4 regions of the Agrobacterium tumefaciens genome follow, and region 4 is predicted to be linked to each of the others. Evidence: riboswitches for the same ligand, from Rfam matches in the RefSeq annotation. Region 4 holds a riboswitch; each other region holds the start of a gene.

Region 1 (4,028 bases), on a different replicon from region 4:
CGGAAAGGGCATCCTCGCGCCGTTCCATCAAGCGTCCGGCACCTGCCGGAATCAAGGAGAGAGTGTATGAAACTGAAAACCATCGCGGCGGCCATGCTTTTCGGCTGTCTTTGCGCCGGAGCGGTCTATGCTGCCGGCGAAGTCGAAAAACGCGAAGGCATGATGAAGCAGATTGGCGGTTCCATGGGTGCGCTCGCTGCCATCTCCAAGGGCCAGAAGCCCTTCGATGCCGAAGCCGTCAAGGCTGCCGTCACGACCATCAGCACCAATGCCAAGGCTTTCCCCGAACAGTTCCCCGCCGGCACCGAGACTGGAAGCGCGGCGGCTCCGGCCATCTGGGAAAATTTCGAGGACTTCAAGGCCAAGGCGGCCAAGCTCGGTGCTGATGCCGATACGGTTCTTGCCAATCTCCCCACCGATCAGGCGGGCGTCACCACCGCCATGCAGACGCTCGGCGCCGATTGCGGCACCTGCCACCAGACCTATCGTTTGAAGAAATAATCACGAATTTCAAAACGCCGCTTCCCGGCGGCGTTTTTTCACGTTGAAAGACACCTGATCAACTCGGGTGGGAATGGGGAGAGGGGTATGTCTTCCATTTGGACGAAGCTTGTGGGTGGGGCCGTGATCGCGGCCATTGCCGGCTATGGCATTTTCGCCTGGGTCACCGCGCCGCAGCGTCAGGCGCCCAGCCATTGGGTCAGCCTTGGCGAGCCGGATCTGGCCAATGGCGAAACGCTGTTCTGGGCGGGTGGCTGTGCAAGCTGTCATGCCGCACCGGATGCCACGGGTGACGCGTTGCGGACGCTCGCCGGCGGGCAGCCGCTGAAAAGCCCCTTCGGCACCTTCCATGTGCCCAATATTTCCTCTGATCCGCAGCACGGCATCGGCAGCTGGACGCTGGCGGAATTCGGCGATGCCATGACGCGCGGGGTGGGAAAGAACGGCGAACATCTTTACCCGTCCTTCCCTTACGCTTCCTATGCGCGCATGACGCAGAAGGATGTCAACGACCTGTTCGGTTATCTGAAAACCCTGCCGGCCAGCCAGAATGACGCGCCGGATCACGATCTGCCGTTTCCCTTCAACCTGCGCATGGCGCTCGGCGGCTGGAAGTTCCTGTATTTCGACACCTCCGCCCCGCCGCGCGTCGAGCTTGCCAATGCCAATGCCGAATTGCTGCGCGGCCAATATCTGGTGGAAGGGCCGGGCCATTGCGGCGAATGCCATACCCCGCGCGACGCTCTCGGCGGTTTCCTGAAAGACAAATGGCTGGCCGGCGGCCCCAACCCGGAAGGTGAGGGCCGTATCCCCGATATCACGCCCGGCTCTCAGAGCATCGGCGCCTGGACGACGGCCGATATTGCCGGTTATCTGGAAACCGGCTTCACCCCGGAATTCGACAGCGTCGGCGGCTCCATGGTCAAGGTGCAGCAGAACATGGCGCGTCTGACCGCCGAAGACCGCAATGCCATTGCCGCCTACCTTAAGGCGATCCCGTCTCGGTAAGGCGATACTTCGCCCGACGGATGACATTGAATGAGGTGCGTTACCGGCCGTATGAACATCTCGCCGCCATTGACTCCCGCACTTACCCGGCGGATAACATGACCGTGATGGTTCCTTCCGGGCGTTCCGGAAGGTGAAAAGGGAACACGATAGGGAGCCGATCCTCATTCGTGGCTGCCCCCGCAACTGTGAGCGGAGAGCCTGAAACGAAATGCCACTGGCAAGCCATCTCGCCCCTATTCAAGGCGAGGGCGATGCCGGGAAGGTGTTTCAGGTTTTGACCCGTAAGCCAGGAGACCTGCCATCGCGGAAATGTCCATGCCGGCGGGGTGTCCGGAAGAGCGGAATGTCAGGGTCGTCGGTTCGATATCCCTGTGTCAGTCTCGTATCCCCGTGGTGAAGTGTATCATATGCGGTCTTGTGGCTTTGGCCATTCGGCCGCTTCTTATGGCGCGGGGTCGCGCCGGGAGAGGGGTCACCATGTCTATCCAGCAGAATACGGCCAATGCAGCCGTTTCAGCAAAAACGGGCAGCTTCGCGCAATCGCTGACGGCGATCGTGCTGGGCCTGTTCGTCGTCGGTTTTGTCGGCTTTTCGCATGTGGAAGCTGTTCACAATGCCGCGCATGACACGCGTCATGCCAATGCCTTCCCCTGCCATTGAGGGGAAACGGCATGTCATTTTTTCGCAATATCGTTTTTACCGCCGTTCTGGTCGGCGTCGTCGGCGGTTTGGCCGTCTCGGCCATGCAGGCTTTCGGCACCACGCCGCTCATCCTTCAGGCCGAAACCTTTGAAAGCGCCGGCGGCGAAGCGGCCCACAGCCATGATGCGGCAGCACCCGGCGCTGCTGTTCCCGCCCATGAGCATAATGACGAGGCATGGGCTCCAGCCGATGGTTTCGAGCGCACCGCCTATACTGTTGCTGCCAATGTGCTGACGGCCATCGGTTACGCGCTTGTTCTGACCGGTCTCATCTCGCTGCGCGGCACCGATGCCGGCTGGCGCGAAGGCCTTCTGTGGGGCGTTGCCGGTTTTGCCGCCGTGATGCTCGCACCGATGATCGGCCTGCCGCCGGAATTGCCGGGAAGCCCGGCCGCAGCACTTGAGGCACGGCAGATCTGGTGGCTCTCGACGGTTGCCGCAACCGCGGGCGGCATTGCACTGATTGCGTTCCGCCGCGAGCCCTGGGCCATCGTTATGGCTCTGGTGTTGATCGTCGCGCCGCATGTGGTGGGCGCGCCGCTGCCGCCGGAAGGTGAACATGCGCTGGCGCCGCTGCCGCTGGAACGGCAGTTCATCGTTGCCGCCACCATCACCAGCTTCGTTTTCTGGGCGCTGCTTGGTACATTGAGCGCGTTTTTCCTGAAACGCTTCCAGTCGGCGTAAATCCATGCAGGACGCAGCGGAGTGGAGTGACGAACTCGATGCGCTGCGTTTTGCCGTTCCCGGTCACGGCGCTTTCTGCGCCGTGCACCGCCTTGCCTTCAAGGCAGTTTTGGGCGCAAGTCCTGATCGTGATGCGGCGCTTGCCTATTTTTATGACCACGAAGCTGCCTTTGCCGCTGCGGCAATCGCCAAGATCAAACGATCAAACTTGCCCGCCGGCCGCAGCCTGCATTTGAACAGCCGCGATATCCGCCGTGCGATTGCCGGCGAGGGGCCGGAGTTTGCGGCGCGTGTCTGCCGGGTGCTTGATCGGCACTGACTGGCCTGATGTTCCCACTTCCGTCATGCCGGCCTTGAGCCGGTATCCAGCCAGCCCAGGTCCCTGGGCTGAAAAGACTCTTCTCGTCGCGCAGACGCGGGTCGGCTGGATTCCGGCTCAAGGCCGGAATGACGGGGAAGTGGAGAGATTGTACGGCATCAAGACGGCTGCGCCTTACCGATGCTCCGCTGCAAAAACCTGAAGTTCCGCCTCGGCTTCCGGACCAAAGAGGCCGAGGTTTTTCAGAATTTCCACCGCAAAACTCACCGGCGCGCTGCCGGCTGCCGTGATGATGCCGCCATCGCTCACCGCCTTCGGCTGGTCGCGATAAAGACCATCGCCATTATAGGCCGGATAGGCCTTGTGTGAGGCGAGCGAATTGCCGGTATGGGCGACCTCGTTCAGGATACCCGTGCCCGCCAGCGCGCTTGCCGCCGCACAGATACCGGCAACCAGCCGGTCCTTTTCGCGAAAGCGATGCACCAGCCCGCCAAGATCGGCGGCCGTGCCCTTCTCCCAGCTGAGACCGCCGGGAATGACGAGCGCATCGATGCTGTCAGGATCAAGCGCAGCATAGGAGGTTTCGGGCGTCACATTCAGCCCGCCCATCGATGTTACCGGCTGCCCGTCCGGGCTGGCATGAACGATCTCGACGCCGAGATAGCTGCGTGCCGCCGCCGCAAGCAGCGCCGGTTCCCAGTCCGCAAAATCCTGTGCCAGCGCAATGGCGATCCGTGTCATGGCCGTCTCCGTCGGTTTTGATCAGGCGATGGACTGCATGTAGCGCATGCCGGTAACCGGACGCGGCGCGA
Region 2 (4,028 bases), on a different replicon from region 4:
GAGATCGAGTTCTATGTGAACAATCAGAACAACGACTACGCCGTCTCCGGTGACGTCTATCTCTACACGGTTTCCGGCACCATCAGCACTGAAAAAGGCACCTCCCAATACCGCATGCTGGCCGATCAGGCGGCGGCTGGCGGTCCTCCGCCAGCCGGCGGCGGCGCTCCCTCCAGCGGCAAGATCATTCCGCTGAACTGAGGGCTCGCGGGGCACGGGCGGCGCAGCCCTTCACCCCAACGGGCGCGCCGCCCCTTAAGAGCATTTCCAGGAAAAGTGGAACCCGGTTTTCCGTCCGGAAATGTGTCAAAACAAGGAGTTGGAGTGTTTTCGTGATTCGAAGAAAAGCGAAAAAACTCTAAAAAACCAGACATCCATCCTTCACCCCTTTTTCCATGAGGCAAGCGAATGACTTTCGAGGAACTCACCGCGCTCAAGGAGCGGCATTACCATCAGCTGACAGGCATACCCGGCGTCACGGCGATCGGCGTCGGGTTGCTTGAGGACGCCGCCGGCGAACTGACACAGGAGCTTGGCCTGATCCTTTACCACCGCGCGCCGGATCCATCGCTGAAGGCGGGTCTGATGACGACGCTGGGCGGCGCGCCGCTGCAGGTGCGGGAAGGATCCTTCGACCGCCCGAGCGAGGCGGTGCGAGAACTGCCCGCGCCCGGGACGGCATGGAAGGATCACCCCAGACGCCTCTCCGACAACCCGCGCGAAAAAGTCGTGGAACCGATGGTCGGCGGCATCAGCGGCAGCCCGGATTACTGGTCCTGGACGGATACCGTCGGCACCATCGGGCTGGTCGTGCGGGCCGCCAACGGAACGCCGCTGATCATGAGCAACGAGCATGTCATCTGCCGGGACAATGCCCAGGTCGGCGATGACGTGTCGCAGCCGGCGCGCACCTGGTTTGGCGATCTTGCCGCCAATATCGTCGCTTTCCAGAAAGGCAACATCGTCTATCAGGGAACGACCTATGGCGTCGATGCGGCCGTCGCCAGCCCGGCGAATGGCCGGCTCGCCACCATCGGCGCAATCTACAACCTCCCCTCGCCGGTGGGGGCGGCCGTTGCGGCGCTCAACATGAATGTTACGAAATCGGGCGTGACCAGCAATATCACCAATGGCGTCGTTTCCGGCTTTTACGACGTGCAGCAGCCGAATATGCGCAACCAGATCGGCATATCGCCGCGCCGCGCCGGCGAGGTCTTCAGCCAGCCGGGCGATAGCGGCAGCGCTGTCATCGACACCGCCGGCAACAATGTCGTCGGATTGTTCTGGGGCGCAAGCGGCGCGATCAGCCTCGCCAGCCCCATTCATCCCATCCTCAATCTTTTTAACTGCACCGTCGTTTGAAGAGACGGTCGCCACCACCCTTCCCGGCTTCGGCCGGGAGGAGTGGATGTCGCCGGTCAACCGCCCCAGCGGTTACGAAACACCAGCTCCTCCAGCGGCACGCGCTGCCGCCAGCCTTTCACCGCCAGTTCCGGCTCGTTGTAGAGCGTATCGACACGGCCGAGGCAGAGCCAGGCGACGATTTCAATATGGTCGGGAATACCGAGGATGGTGCGAATGTCGCTATCGTGGAAAATACTGACCCAGCCGACGCCGACGCCTTCGGCACGCGCCGCGAGCCAGAGGTTCTGGATGGCGCAGACGGTGGAATAGACATCCGTGCGCGGATTATGGGTGCGGCCCAGCACCACCTTGCCACCGCGTGTGGGATCGCAGGTGACGCAGATGCTGAGCGGCGCCTTGCGGATGCCTTCGAGCTTGAGACTGCGATAAAGCGCCTGCTGCTCGCCCGTAAACATCGCCGCTGCCTCTTCATTGGCGCGGCTGAAGGCCACAAAGGCCGCCTGACGGATGGCAGCATCAGTGACGAGCGTGAAATTCCACGGCTGCATGAAACCGACCGAGGGAGCCGAATGCGCCGCTTTTAACAGACGCTCGACAAGTTCGTCCGGCAGCGGATCGGGCAGGAACTGGTCACGCACATCGCGGCGCGTCTCGATGGCGCGGTAAATCGCCTCGCGTTCCGCACCGGAAAACGGGCGGGCGGGCGAAAGCGCGTGGTCGAATGGGCTGGCTTGCAATGGATCGCCAGCGGACGGATCGGTCGGCATCGTTTAACCCCAACAATGCGGGCGCGCCGCTGCCGAAACCATACCGGTTTCGCGCGCACAACGCGCCTCTTCAGCAACCTGCCGCCGTCCGCGCGGTTCGGTCTATCCTGCCAGGCCGGTCTTCTGACTCGACTTCATCCGCCCCTTTCGCCTTCCCGAATAACTTCAGTGGCTTATGAAAAGGGCATCCGCCTCACAGCGCTGGGCACGTTCCGGTTTTTCACCGAATTCCCGATTCTCCCGCCGCAAGGGCGGGCACCTGACGAGAAAACTTATGATCAAGAGGACTTGCGAATGCAAGTATCGTAAGGGCGGTGCGGCAATGTGACCTCAACGAAAACCAAATCGCATCATTCCACAGGGAAATAGCGCACATAAGCGAATTCATCCCCGTCAGGCGACCAGTTGGGCGAGTTCATCGTCCCCTGCCCGCCGAAAAGCTCAAACAGCGTTTCAACATTGCCGCCATCCATATCCATCAGCCGCACCCGCACATCAAGATCACGCGGATGGTCGAAGACATCGCCGCCATAGGAGACAAACACCACCTTGTCACCTTTGGGAGACGGATGTGGAAACCAGTCACCATAGGAACTGTCGGTAATGCGCTCGACGGCGGAACCGTCCACCCGCACCCGCCAGATCTGCATCAGCCCCGTGCGGCTGGAATTGAAATAGACCCACCCACCGTCAGGCGAATAATCCGGCCCGTCATTGCGGCCCTCGCCATGGGTAAGGCGTGTTTCGACGCCGCTCTCAATATCCATGGAATAGATGTCGAAGACCTGATCGCGAATGCCGCAATAGGCGAAACTCTTCCCGTCCGGCGCCCAGCCGTGCCAGTAGGAGGGAAGGTTCTTCGTCATCAGCTTCGGCGTGCCGCCCGTCGATGGCAAAAGATAGATGGCGCTCTTGCCGAATTCCACCTTGTCGGAAATGGCATAGAGCGAACCGTCAGGCGAAATGCCGTGGTCGTTGTTGCATTGCGTCGCAAAGCCGGTATCGACCTTCTCCGGTGAGGAGTCACCGAATGGGGACAGGCGATAGAGCAACCCCTCGCTGTTCAACAGCAGATATTTGCCATCCGGCGACCAGTTCGGCGCTTCGAACAATTCCGGCGTCTGCCACACCGCCCGCATCTGCCGGGTGCGGATGTTGAAGATTTCGATGGAACTGCGCATGCTGCCTCCCGGGCTGTCGATAGTCTGGATCGGACCCTTGGCTGGTGCAGACATTCCGTTTGCTTTCGCCGCCATGGTGATTATGATCCTATGACCGCAGGCACCGTCCTGCAAATTCAAATCGGAAAAAACGCCAGCGTTCCGGCACCGCCCGTAACCCTCCCCGTTTCTCCCAGATCCGAGGTTCCGCGATGAATACCATCGCCGATCACGGCATCCGCTTCGGGCGGATCGCCGCAATGCTTCCTGTCAGAAATATCGAAAAGGCCCATGATTTTTATGTCGGTGTGCTGGGCTTCACAAAAACCTTCGAAAACGGCAACCCCGTCGGTTTCATGATCCTCAAACAGGGCAATGCCGAACTGCACCTGACATTGCAGCCCACCCATAAGGCAGCGCCCTTCAACGTGGCGCATATGATGGTCAGCGATGTCGATGCGCTGCACGCGCTCTGCAAGAGCCACGGGTTGCGCATCATCAAGGGCCTGCAGGACAAGGATTATGGCCTGCGCGCCTTTGTCTTTGAAGACCCTGACGGCAACCGCATCGATGTGGGGCAGGTTATTTGAGATGAATCGGCGGCGCGGCGTGTCCGCGCCGTCTGTTTATCCTCATTGTGGACCGAGCGTGTGCCGCTCATTTCTTCTCCCCGCCGGGGAGAAGGTGGCGCGCAGCGCCGGATGAGGGGGCGACGGTAGAGATATGCGGAGAGCTG
Region 3 (4,028 bases), on a different replicon from region 4:
CCCGATGGCGTGGCTCGCATCATTGCCCTTTTCCACCGAAGGAACGGAGGAAATGTGGCTCATGTCCGACACTGCCGTCAGCGCCCGGATGGAGGTCTCGATCGTCTTGCCGAAATCGGCCGAATCCATCGCCGAGGCGATGTTCAGCGAGCCGAGATTGCAGGAAATATCCTTGCCCATATGGCTGTAGGACAAATCTGCATTAAATTCGCTTGCCTCGCTGACCTGCAGGATTTCCGAGCAGAGATTGCTCATGCTGATACGGCCGGCGACCGGATTGGCGCGGTTCACCGTATCCTCAAACATGATGTATGGGTAACCGCTTTCGAACTGGATCTCGGCGATCACCTGGAAGAATTCGCGCGCCTTGATCTTCTTCTTGCGGATGCGGCTATCGGCGACCATCTCGTGATATTTTTCGCTGACAGAAATCTCGGTCAACGGCACGCCATATACCCGCTCCACGTCATAGGGCGAGAACAGGTACATATCCTCGTTGTTGCGGGCGAGTTCGAAGGTGATGTCAGGGATAACCACCCCGAGCGACAGGGTCTTGATGCGGATTTTTTCGTCGGCGTTTTCGCGCTTGGTATCGAGGAAGCGCATGATGTCAGGGTGGTGGGCATGCAGATAGACTGCGCCGGCACCCTGACGCGCACCGAGCTGGTTGGCGTAGGAAAAGCTGTCTTCCAATAGCTTCATGACAGGAATGACGCCGGAAGACTGGTTTTCGATCTGCTTGATCGGCGCTCCGAATTCGCGAATATTGGTCAGGGACAGCGCCACGCCGCCGCCGCGCTTCGAAAGCTGCAGCGCCGAATTGATGGAGCGGCCAATGCTTTCCATATTGTCTTCCACACGCAGCAGAAAACATGAGACCAGTTCACCACGGCTCTTTTTGCCGGCGTTGAGGAATGTCGGGGTTGCCGGCTGGAAGCGGCCGGAAATGATCTCGTCCATCAGGTCGCGGGCAAGCTGCTCATCGCCGCGCGCCAGAGCCAGCGCCACCATGCAGACGCGGTCCTCGTAACGCTCCAGATAGCGTTTTCCGTCGAAGGTCTTCAGCGTATAAGAGGTGTAATATTTGAAGGCACCGAGAAAGGTCGGAAAACGGAATTTCCGGGCATAGGCCTCGTCATAGAGATCTCGAACGAAATTGAAGGAGTACTGGTCCAGCACCTCCTGCTCGTAATAGCCCTCCGTCACGAGATAATCGAGCTTTTCCCTGAGGTTATGAAAAAAGACGGTGTTCTGGTTGACGTGCTGAAGGAAATATTGCCGGGCGGCCAGGCGATCCTTGTCGAGCTGGATTTTCCCGTTCTCGTCGTAAAGGTTCAGCATCGCGTTCAGCGCATGATAGTCCAGAGCCGCTTCGAGCGGTTTCTGAGTTGTGGCTGCCGGCTGTTTGGCGTCCTTGCGCAGCGCGCTCGAGGTTAGCGTGTCCAAAATCGTTCCAATCCATGTTTGACGTTGGCGACATCTTCCTCCGTGCCGAGAAGCTCGAAGCGATAGAGAAACGGCACTGCGCATTTGCGCGAGACGATATCTCCGGCGGATGCGAAAGCTGCGCCAAAATTCGTGTTGCCCGCCGCGATGACACCGCGAATGAGATTTCGGTTGGAGGGCTCGTTCAAAAACCGGATGACCGGCTTCGGCACTGCCCCTTTCATACCGCCGCCGCCATAGGTGGGGGTAACGAGCACATAGGGCTCCGACACCTGAGGCACGTCATCCTCAGCACCGAGCGGCAGGCGAAACAAGCGCCGCTCGAGCTTCAGAAGGAAACGATGCGTGTTTTCAGAGCGGCTGGAATAATAAACGATCAGCCCCATCACGCTGCCGCCTCAGCTGATCGCGCCGATCATATCCGGCCGGAAACCCGCCCAATGGCGTTCGCCGGCGACGACCACGGGAACCTGCATGTAACCGAGGCCGCGAACGTGATCGAGCGCATCCGCATCTTCAGAAATATCGACTATCTCATAGGGGACACCGATGCGGTCCAGCGCGCGATAGGTGGCGGTGCATTGGACGCAGGCGGGCTTGCTGTAAACGGTGACGGTCATAATTTCCCTTTCGAAGCCGCATTACACACGGCTCAACATTGCCGATTGCGGTCGCAATCGGGTGGATGGATCTGTCATTCAGGTGAGGCGCACGGCTTAGAGGGTTTGTCGCATTTCCGGACGGAAACCGGTGTCCCTGAAAATGTTCCGGGCCGCGTAAGATCACTCTCTACGCCGATGAGCGCAGGAACTTAAAAAAATGCACTGGCATGACTTCACCCCGAAGCTTGTTCTGGAGGGGGCAGAAAAGGGCGAACGCAATTCATTTGCGCCATACCTTCCTTCCGGACACCCCGCCCGTGGACGTTTGCGCTCAAGGCAGGTCTCCTGACTTGCGGGTCACAACATCTGTTCCGGCCTTCCCGGGGCTTTTGACCCCAGTGACCCAAATCGGAACGATGCTCGCCGCTTACAGTTGCGGGGGCAGTTTCGGCCTTGCTTCGCCATAATGGCGTTACGCACCGAATTCCCGTCTTAGCTCCCAATCCTTGCGAATCGGAAGAACCTCGAACACCACATATAGTATATGAGGAAATTTTCACGTCAATGAATAGACACAGGAAAGCCCCACCCTGTGGATCAAAAAGATTCAACACATGGTCAACAAAGGCTTAACGACAAGTGCGCCTTGCCGCCACAGGACGGGAAAGCGTTAATCTATTCCCAGATATCGATGTGAATATCGGCGGGGCGGGTGTTCTCGATCACCCTTTTGCCGTTGGGAAGATCGTTTTCAAACAGCTTGGCGTGGACCGCAGCTGCATCAAGACCATAGCCCTGCCATCTGTTGCGCAGCCTCTCTTCAAGCACCGCGACGGACGGTCCAACGAAAATGGTGAGGTCGAAGTTATCGGAAAGCGCTGTCCAAGGCGCCTCGTTGAGCAGCAGATAATTGCCTTCAGCCAGGATGAAGTGGGTCTCAGGCGCGATGGCGCGGGCGGAAGCAATGGCGATTTCGCGGGAGCGGTCGAAAACCGGAACAAGCACCTCCTGCCCGCCCTTGCGAACGGCAAAGACGATATCGAGAAAACCACGCACGTCAAAGGTTTCGGGCGCGCCCTTGCGCGACAGCAGCCCTCGCTCTTCAAGTATGCCATTGTCCATATGGAAGCCATCCATCGGCAGGACGGCGGCCGTTTCGCCCCGTGCGAGCAAAGCGTCACAAAGGGCATCCGCCAGCGTGGATTTGCCGGCCCCAGGGGGACCGGCAATAGCGATGATAAAACGGGATTTGCCCTCTGCCCGCCGAAGAACATCCTCGGCGATCGTTTCAAGCTTCAGCGTCATGCGGCAAGCGTTTCCTTCGGCGCTTCCTTGGCGCCGGTCATGAAGGCGACGGCGTCGGACATGGAGTAGTCCTTCGGATTGATGACGCACAGGCGCTTGCCGAGCCGGTGGATATGGATGCGATCCGCAACCTCGAAAACATGCGGCATGTTGTGCGAGATGAGAACGATCGGCAACCCGCGCGAGCGCACGTCCAGAATAAGCTCCAGAACGCGCCGGCTTTCCTTGACACCAAGCGCCGCCGTCGGTTCGTCGAGTATGACGACCTTGGAGCCGAAGGCCGCCGCACGCGCCACCGCTACACCCTGCCGCTGGCCGCCGGAGAGGGTTTCCACCGCCTGATTGATGTTCTGGATCGTCATCAGGCCGAGTTCCGAGAGTTTCTCGCGGGCGAATTTTTCCATGGCCGGGCGGTCCAGCGCGCGGAAAAGACTGCCCTGAATGCCGGCTTTGCGGATTTCCCGGCCGAGGAACATATTGTCAGCTATGGAAAGTGCCGGTGAGAGCGCGAGGTTCTGATAGACCGTCTCGATGCCGGCCTTGCGCGCCTCGATGGGCGAGCGGAACTGCACGGGCTGGCCTTCCAGCCTGATCTCTCCCTCATCGGGCGTCACCGCACCGGAAATCGCCTTGATGAGAGAGGATTTGCCGGCGCCATTGTCACCGATGACAGCG
Region 4 (4,028 bases):
GAAGGCGACGAGACGCTCAAGGATTTCGATTGCGTTCATGGTCGTCCCCGCTGGTCGTCCCTACTGGCCGGTCGTTTATGCTGGCCGGATTATTCCTCGCAGAAGCTTAGAGTGGCCGGCGGCGTTTATCTGCTGAAATGCCGATGATTTCGGTAGATTGTTGTGTCCTTCCAGTGCTTTCAGAAAATTCCTGCCGGCAGGGCCGGTTATCTTCGGATGTCATGGGCTGGGCTGCCGGGACCGAAGGTTCCGCGCCGGAGGGAATGAGAGCCGTTTGCTATGGAGCTGCTCAAAGTCGATAGTTTCGAGTTGCGGACCGTGGATATCGCGGATGTGGAGGCGGATCACCTGCATGCCCTCTCCATGGCTGTCGGATGGCGGTATCATGCCAATGAATGGTGTTTCCTGCGCCAATGCGGTGTCGGCCTTGCGGCGCTGGACGAGATCAACCGGGTTGTCGCGACCGCCATGCTTTTTCCCTATGATCGGGCTTTTGCGACGCTTGGCATGGTCATCGTTTCCCCACGCCTGCAGGGGCAGGGCGTAGCACCCTGGCTGGTCAGGCAGCTTGTGGCGAAATATCCTGCCGCTGCCTTGCGGTTGAATGCCACGGAGGGGTCGCGGCGGCTTTTTGCGGGGCTCGGTTTTACCGGAGATACGGAAAGGGTGCATCTTCTGCGCGGCAAGGCCCGCTGCACCACTGAAACGCCGCAGCTTGGCAAGAAACAGAGGATCGAGCCGGTTTCAGAAGATCATCTGTCCGCCGTGGAAGATCTGGACCGGGAGGCTTTCGGCGTTTCACGCCGGGGCGTGCTGCAGCGTCTCCTGCGGGAAAACACCGGCTATGGCCTGTTCGAGGCGGATCGTCTGGCCGCCTTCGCGCTGCGGCGGGCGGCAGGGCGGGGCCACATCATCGGCCCGGTGGTTGCAGAGGGGGAAGCCGAGGCAGTCGCGCTGGTCAGGCGGCATTTTGCCGATCTCGACGACCAGCTTGTCCGGCTCGATGCCGTGCGCGATGACGGTTTTTTCACCGATTTTCTGGCGCAATCCGGGCTGGTGGTGATTGAAACACTGACGACGATGTCAAAAAATGCACCGCAGCCGGCAGGCACCGGCTCTGCTGGTATCTTTGCTCTGGCAGGCCCATCCCTTTGCTGAAGCACGCCGCTTCCCATCGAATTCATGTCACGCATTTTGGGTTCCTGTCGTGTGCATGCGTTTGTCGCAGGACAGTTTTCACACCCTTGGGAGACATTCTTTGGCGATTGACGCCTCGCCTCTTGCCCCTTATGTGAGAAGACGACGGTTCCTGCAGCCGAAAGGCGAAGGGATTAATAGGGAACATGGTGCGGGTGATTTTCATCGCCCAATGCCGTGGCTGCCCCCGCAACTGTAAGCGGATTGCCGCTCATCCCCGTGACGCCTTAAAGGCGTCATGCCACTGCATTCTCCGGAATGCGGGAAGGCAGATGAACGGCGCAAATCCGTGAGCCAGGAGACCTGCCGTCAAAATATGAACCATCGTTACGGGCGGGGAAGCCCGGAGGAGGAAATTGTAATGTTATTTCATAACATTTGGTTTGCGTCCCGTCGTTGTTCTCCGTACAAGACGTTCCGCTGTTGCTGCGCGTTCTAACGCCTGCTGCTCTGGAACAAGCGATTTAATTTCGACTGGAGAACACATGTTTAATCCTGGACGCCTGCCGGCCTATGCCGGCCTTCTGGCCGCTGTGCTTGCGGTTTTGCCTGCCGCTTCCGCTCATGCTGCCGAAACGGTCTATCCCCTGACGATCAACAGCTGCGGTCAGGACATCACCTTCAAACAGGCGCCCGCCCGCACGGTATCCGTTGGCCAGAGCACGACCGAGGTCCTTTATCTGCTGGGCGTTGCCGACAGGGTGATGGGTACGGCGCTGTGGATCGGCCCGGTTTTGAAGGGTTACGAGGAGGCCAACGCCAAGGTGGAGCGGCTGGCCGACAATGATCCGAGTTTTGAGGCCGTTGTCGGCAAGAGGCCCGATCTCGTAACGACGCAGTTCCAGTGGCAGATCGGCCCCGAAGGTGTTGTCGGAACACCGGCGCAATTCGCCGAACTCGGTATTCCCGTTTATACCTCGCCTGCCGATTGCGTCGGCAAGGATAATTCCGGCGGCGGTGACGGCGTGCGCAAGACTGGCTTCACCATGGAGCTGATCTATCAGGAAATCCGCGATCTCGCGAAAATCTTCAACGTGCAGGATCGCGGCGAAGAGGTTGTCGCCGATCTGAAGAAACGTGAGGAGGCAGCCCGCGCCAAGATCGCTTCGGCGAATGGCAAGATTTCCGCCGTCTTCTGGTTCTCCAGCGCCGAACTGGATATCGACCCTTATGTGGCGGGCCGCCATGGCGCGCCCGGTTACATCATGTCGGCGCTCGGGCTGAAGAATGTCATCGAAAGCGATGAGGAATGGCCGACCGTTGGCTGGGAAACCATCGCCAAGGCCAATCCGTCCGTCATCGTCGCTGGCAAGATGGATCGCCGCCGTTTCCCGGCCGATGACGTTGCCGTCAAGCACAAGTTCCTCGCGGACGACCCCGTGGCCAGCATCATGCCCGCCGTCAAGCAAGGCCATGTCTTCGACATGGATGCGCAGGCGATGAACCCGACCATCCGCACGATCGAAGGCATTGAAACGCTGGCCGAGGCGATTTCGGCCGCCGGTCTCGCCAAGTGAACGGTTTTTCCGTCAATCTCGGCAGGGCGGGGCTGGCTTTTGCCGCGCTCGCCCTGCTGCTCGTCGCGCTGATGGCCGGAGCGGCCATCGGTGAGACCGCCATTCCCTTCGACGTGGTGGCGAAAACCATCGCCAATCGTGTCTTCCATGCCGGTTACCCGCTGGAGCCGCTGGATGAGGGTATCGTCTGGAGTTACCGTCTGAGCCGCGCCGTTGTCGCCGCCTGTTGCGGCGCTTCGCTGGCGCTTGCCGGTGCGGTGCTGCAATCGCTTTTGCGCAACCCGCTGGCCGACCCCTATATTCTCGGCATTTCCGCAGGCGCATCCACCGGAGCGGTGGCGGTCGCGCTTCTGGGTATCGGGGCAGGCTTTCTGACCATGCCGGTGGGGGCGCTGATCGGGGCTTTTGTTGCGTTCTCGCTGGTCAGCCTTCTGGCGGTGCGCGCCGGCCATGGCAACAGCGCCATCATTCTGGCCGGCGTGGCCGGTTCGCAGCTGTTCAATGCCATGACCTCGTTCATCGTCACCAAATCCGCCAATGCCGAACAGGCGCGCGGCATCATGTTCTGGCTTCTCGGTAATCTTTCCGGTGTGCGCTGGCCCGATGTCTGGATGGCTTTGCCGGTCAGTATCGCTGGTCTTGCGGTGTGCCTCTGGTATTCCCGGGCGCTGGATGCCTTCGCTTTCGGCGGTCAGGCCGCCGCCTCGCTCGGAATTCCGGTGCGCCGGACCTATGCGGTGTTGATCTCGGTTTCGGCGATCATGACGGCGGTGATGGTGTCGCTGGTCGGTTCCATCGGCTTTGTCGGTCTTGTCATTCCGCATGCGGCGCGCATCTTCGTCGGCGTTCGCCATGGCATGTTGCTGCCGGTGACGGCGTTGACCGGTGCTGTTTTCATGATCGTCGCCGATATTCTCTCGCGCATCGTCATTCCCGGTCAGGTGCTGCCGATCGGGGTCATCACCGCGCTCGTCGGCGCGCCGGCCTTTGCCTTCATTCTCGGGCAGAAAAGGGGGCGATCATGAGATTGTCCGCTCACGACCTGCATTTCCATGCCGGCAATGTCGATATCGTCCGGGGTGTTTCCATCGATGTCGGTTCCGGGGAGTTTCTGGGCATTATCGGCCCGAATGGTTCCGGCAAAAGCACGCTGCTTTCCATGCTGGCCGGTATCCGCAAGCCGCGCCGTGGCCACGTCACGCTTGGTGACGACGCGCTTGCCTCCTTCGGACGGCGTGATCTCGCCCGCCGATTGGCCTTTGTGGAGCAGCAGGCCGAAACCACCGAGCGTATTACGGCTCGACAGGCCGTCGA

What was found. A riboswitch is a leader RNA that binds a small molecule or an ion and turns the genes downstream of it on or off. The one in region 4 is predicted to bind cobalamin.
Region 1: it holds a riboswitch for cobalamin, as region 4 does, so the genes downstream of both, CFBP6623_RS02935 (CbtB domain-containing protein) here and CFBP6623_RS17320 (ABC transporter substrate-binding protein) in region 4, are expected to answer to the same signal.
Region 2: it holds a riboswitch for cobalamin, as region 4 does, so the genes downstream of both, bluB (5,6-dimethylbenzimidazole synthase) here and CFBP6623_RS17320 (ABC transporter substrate-binding protein) in region 4, are expected to answer to the same signal.
Region 3: it holds a riboswitch for cobalamin, as region 4 does, so the genes downstream of both, nrdH (glutaredoxin-like protein NrdH) here and CFBP6623_RS17320 (ABC transporter substrate-binding protein) in region 4, are expected to answer to the same signal.

What each region holds. Positions count from the first base shown of each region.
Region 1 is NZ_CP039903.1:591,072-595,099, forward strand. Features, by position in the region: gene CFBP6623_RS02925 (c-type cytochrome) at 67-501, shown strand; gene CFBP6623_RS02930 (cytochrome c) at 589-1,509, shown strand; cobalamin riboswitch at 1,601-1,829, shown strand; gene CFBP6623_RS02935 (CbtB domain-containing protein) at 1,990-2,172, shown strand; gene CFBP6623_RS02940 (CbtA family protein) at 2,184-2,897, shown strand; gene CFBP6623_RS02945 (hypothetical protein) at 2,902-3,216, shown strand; gene CFBP6623_RS02950 (type 1 glutamine amidotransferase family protein) at 3,391-3,957, opposite strand; gene CFBP6623_RS02955 (GNAT family N-acetyltransferase) at 3,979-4,028, opposite strand, start outside.
Region 2 is NZ_CP039903.1:1,403,160-1,407,187, forward strand. Features, by position in the region: gene CFBP6623_RS07015 (hypothetical protein) at 1-201, shown strand, start outside; gene CFBP6623_RS07020 (hypothetical protein) at 409-1,362, shown strand; gene bluB (5,6-dimethylbenzimidazole synthase) at 1,419-2,132, opposite strand; cobalamin riboswitch at 2,229-2,410, opposite strand; gene CFBP6623_RS07030 (TolB family protein) at 2,483-3,313, opposite strand; gene CFBP6623_RS07035 (glyoxalase superfamily protein) at 3,505-3,882, shown strand.
Region 3 is NZ_CP039903.1:2,803,628-2,807,655, reverse strand. Features, by position in the region: gene nrdE (class 1b ribonucleoside-diphosphate reductase subunit alpha) at 1-1,446, opposite strand, end outside; gene nrdI (class Ib ribonucleoside-diphosphate reductase assembly flavoprotein NrdI) at 1,434-1,832, opposite strand; gene nrdH (glutaredoxin-like protein NrdH) at 1,845-2,066, opposite strand; cobalamin riboswitch at 2,367-2,590, opposite strand; gene CFBP6623_RS13960 (nucleoside triphosphate hydrolase) at 2,724-3,353, opposite strand; gene CFBP6623_RS13955 (ATP-binding cassette domain-containing protein) at 3,350-4,028, opposite strand, start outside.
Region 4 is NZ_CP039904.1:467,107-471,134, reverse strand. Features, by position in the region: gene argE (acetylornithine deacetylase) at 1-39, opposite strand, end outside; gene CFBP6623_RS17325 (GNAT family N-acetyltransferase) at 280-1,158, shown strand; cobalamin riboswitch at 1,287-1,522, shown strand; gene CFBP6623_RS17320 (ABC transporter substrate-binding protein) at 1,683-2,714, shown strand; gene CFBP6623_RS17315 (FecCD family ABC transporter permease) at 2,711-3,739, shown strand; gene CFBP6623_RS17310 (ABC transporter ATP-binding protein) at 3,736-4,028, shown strand, end outside.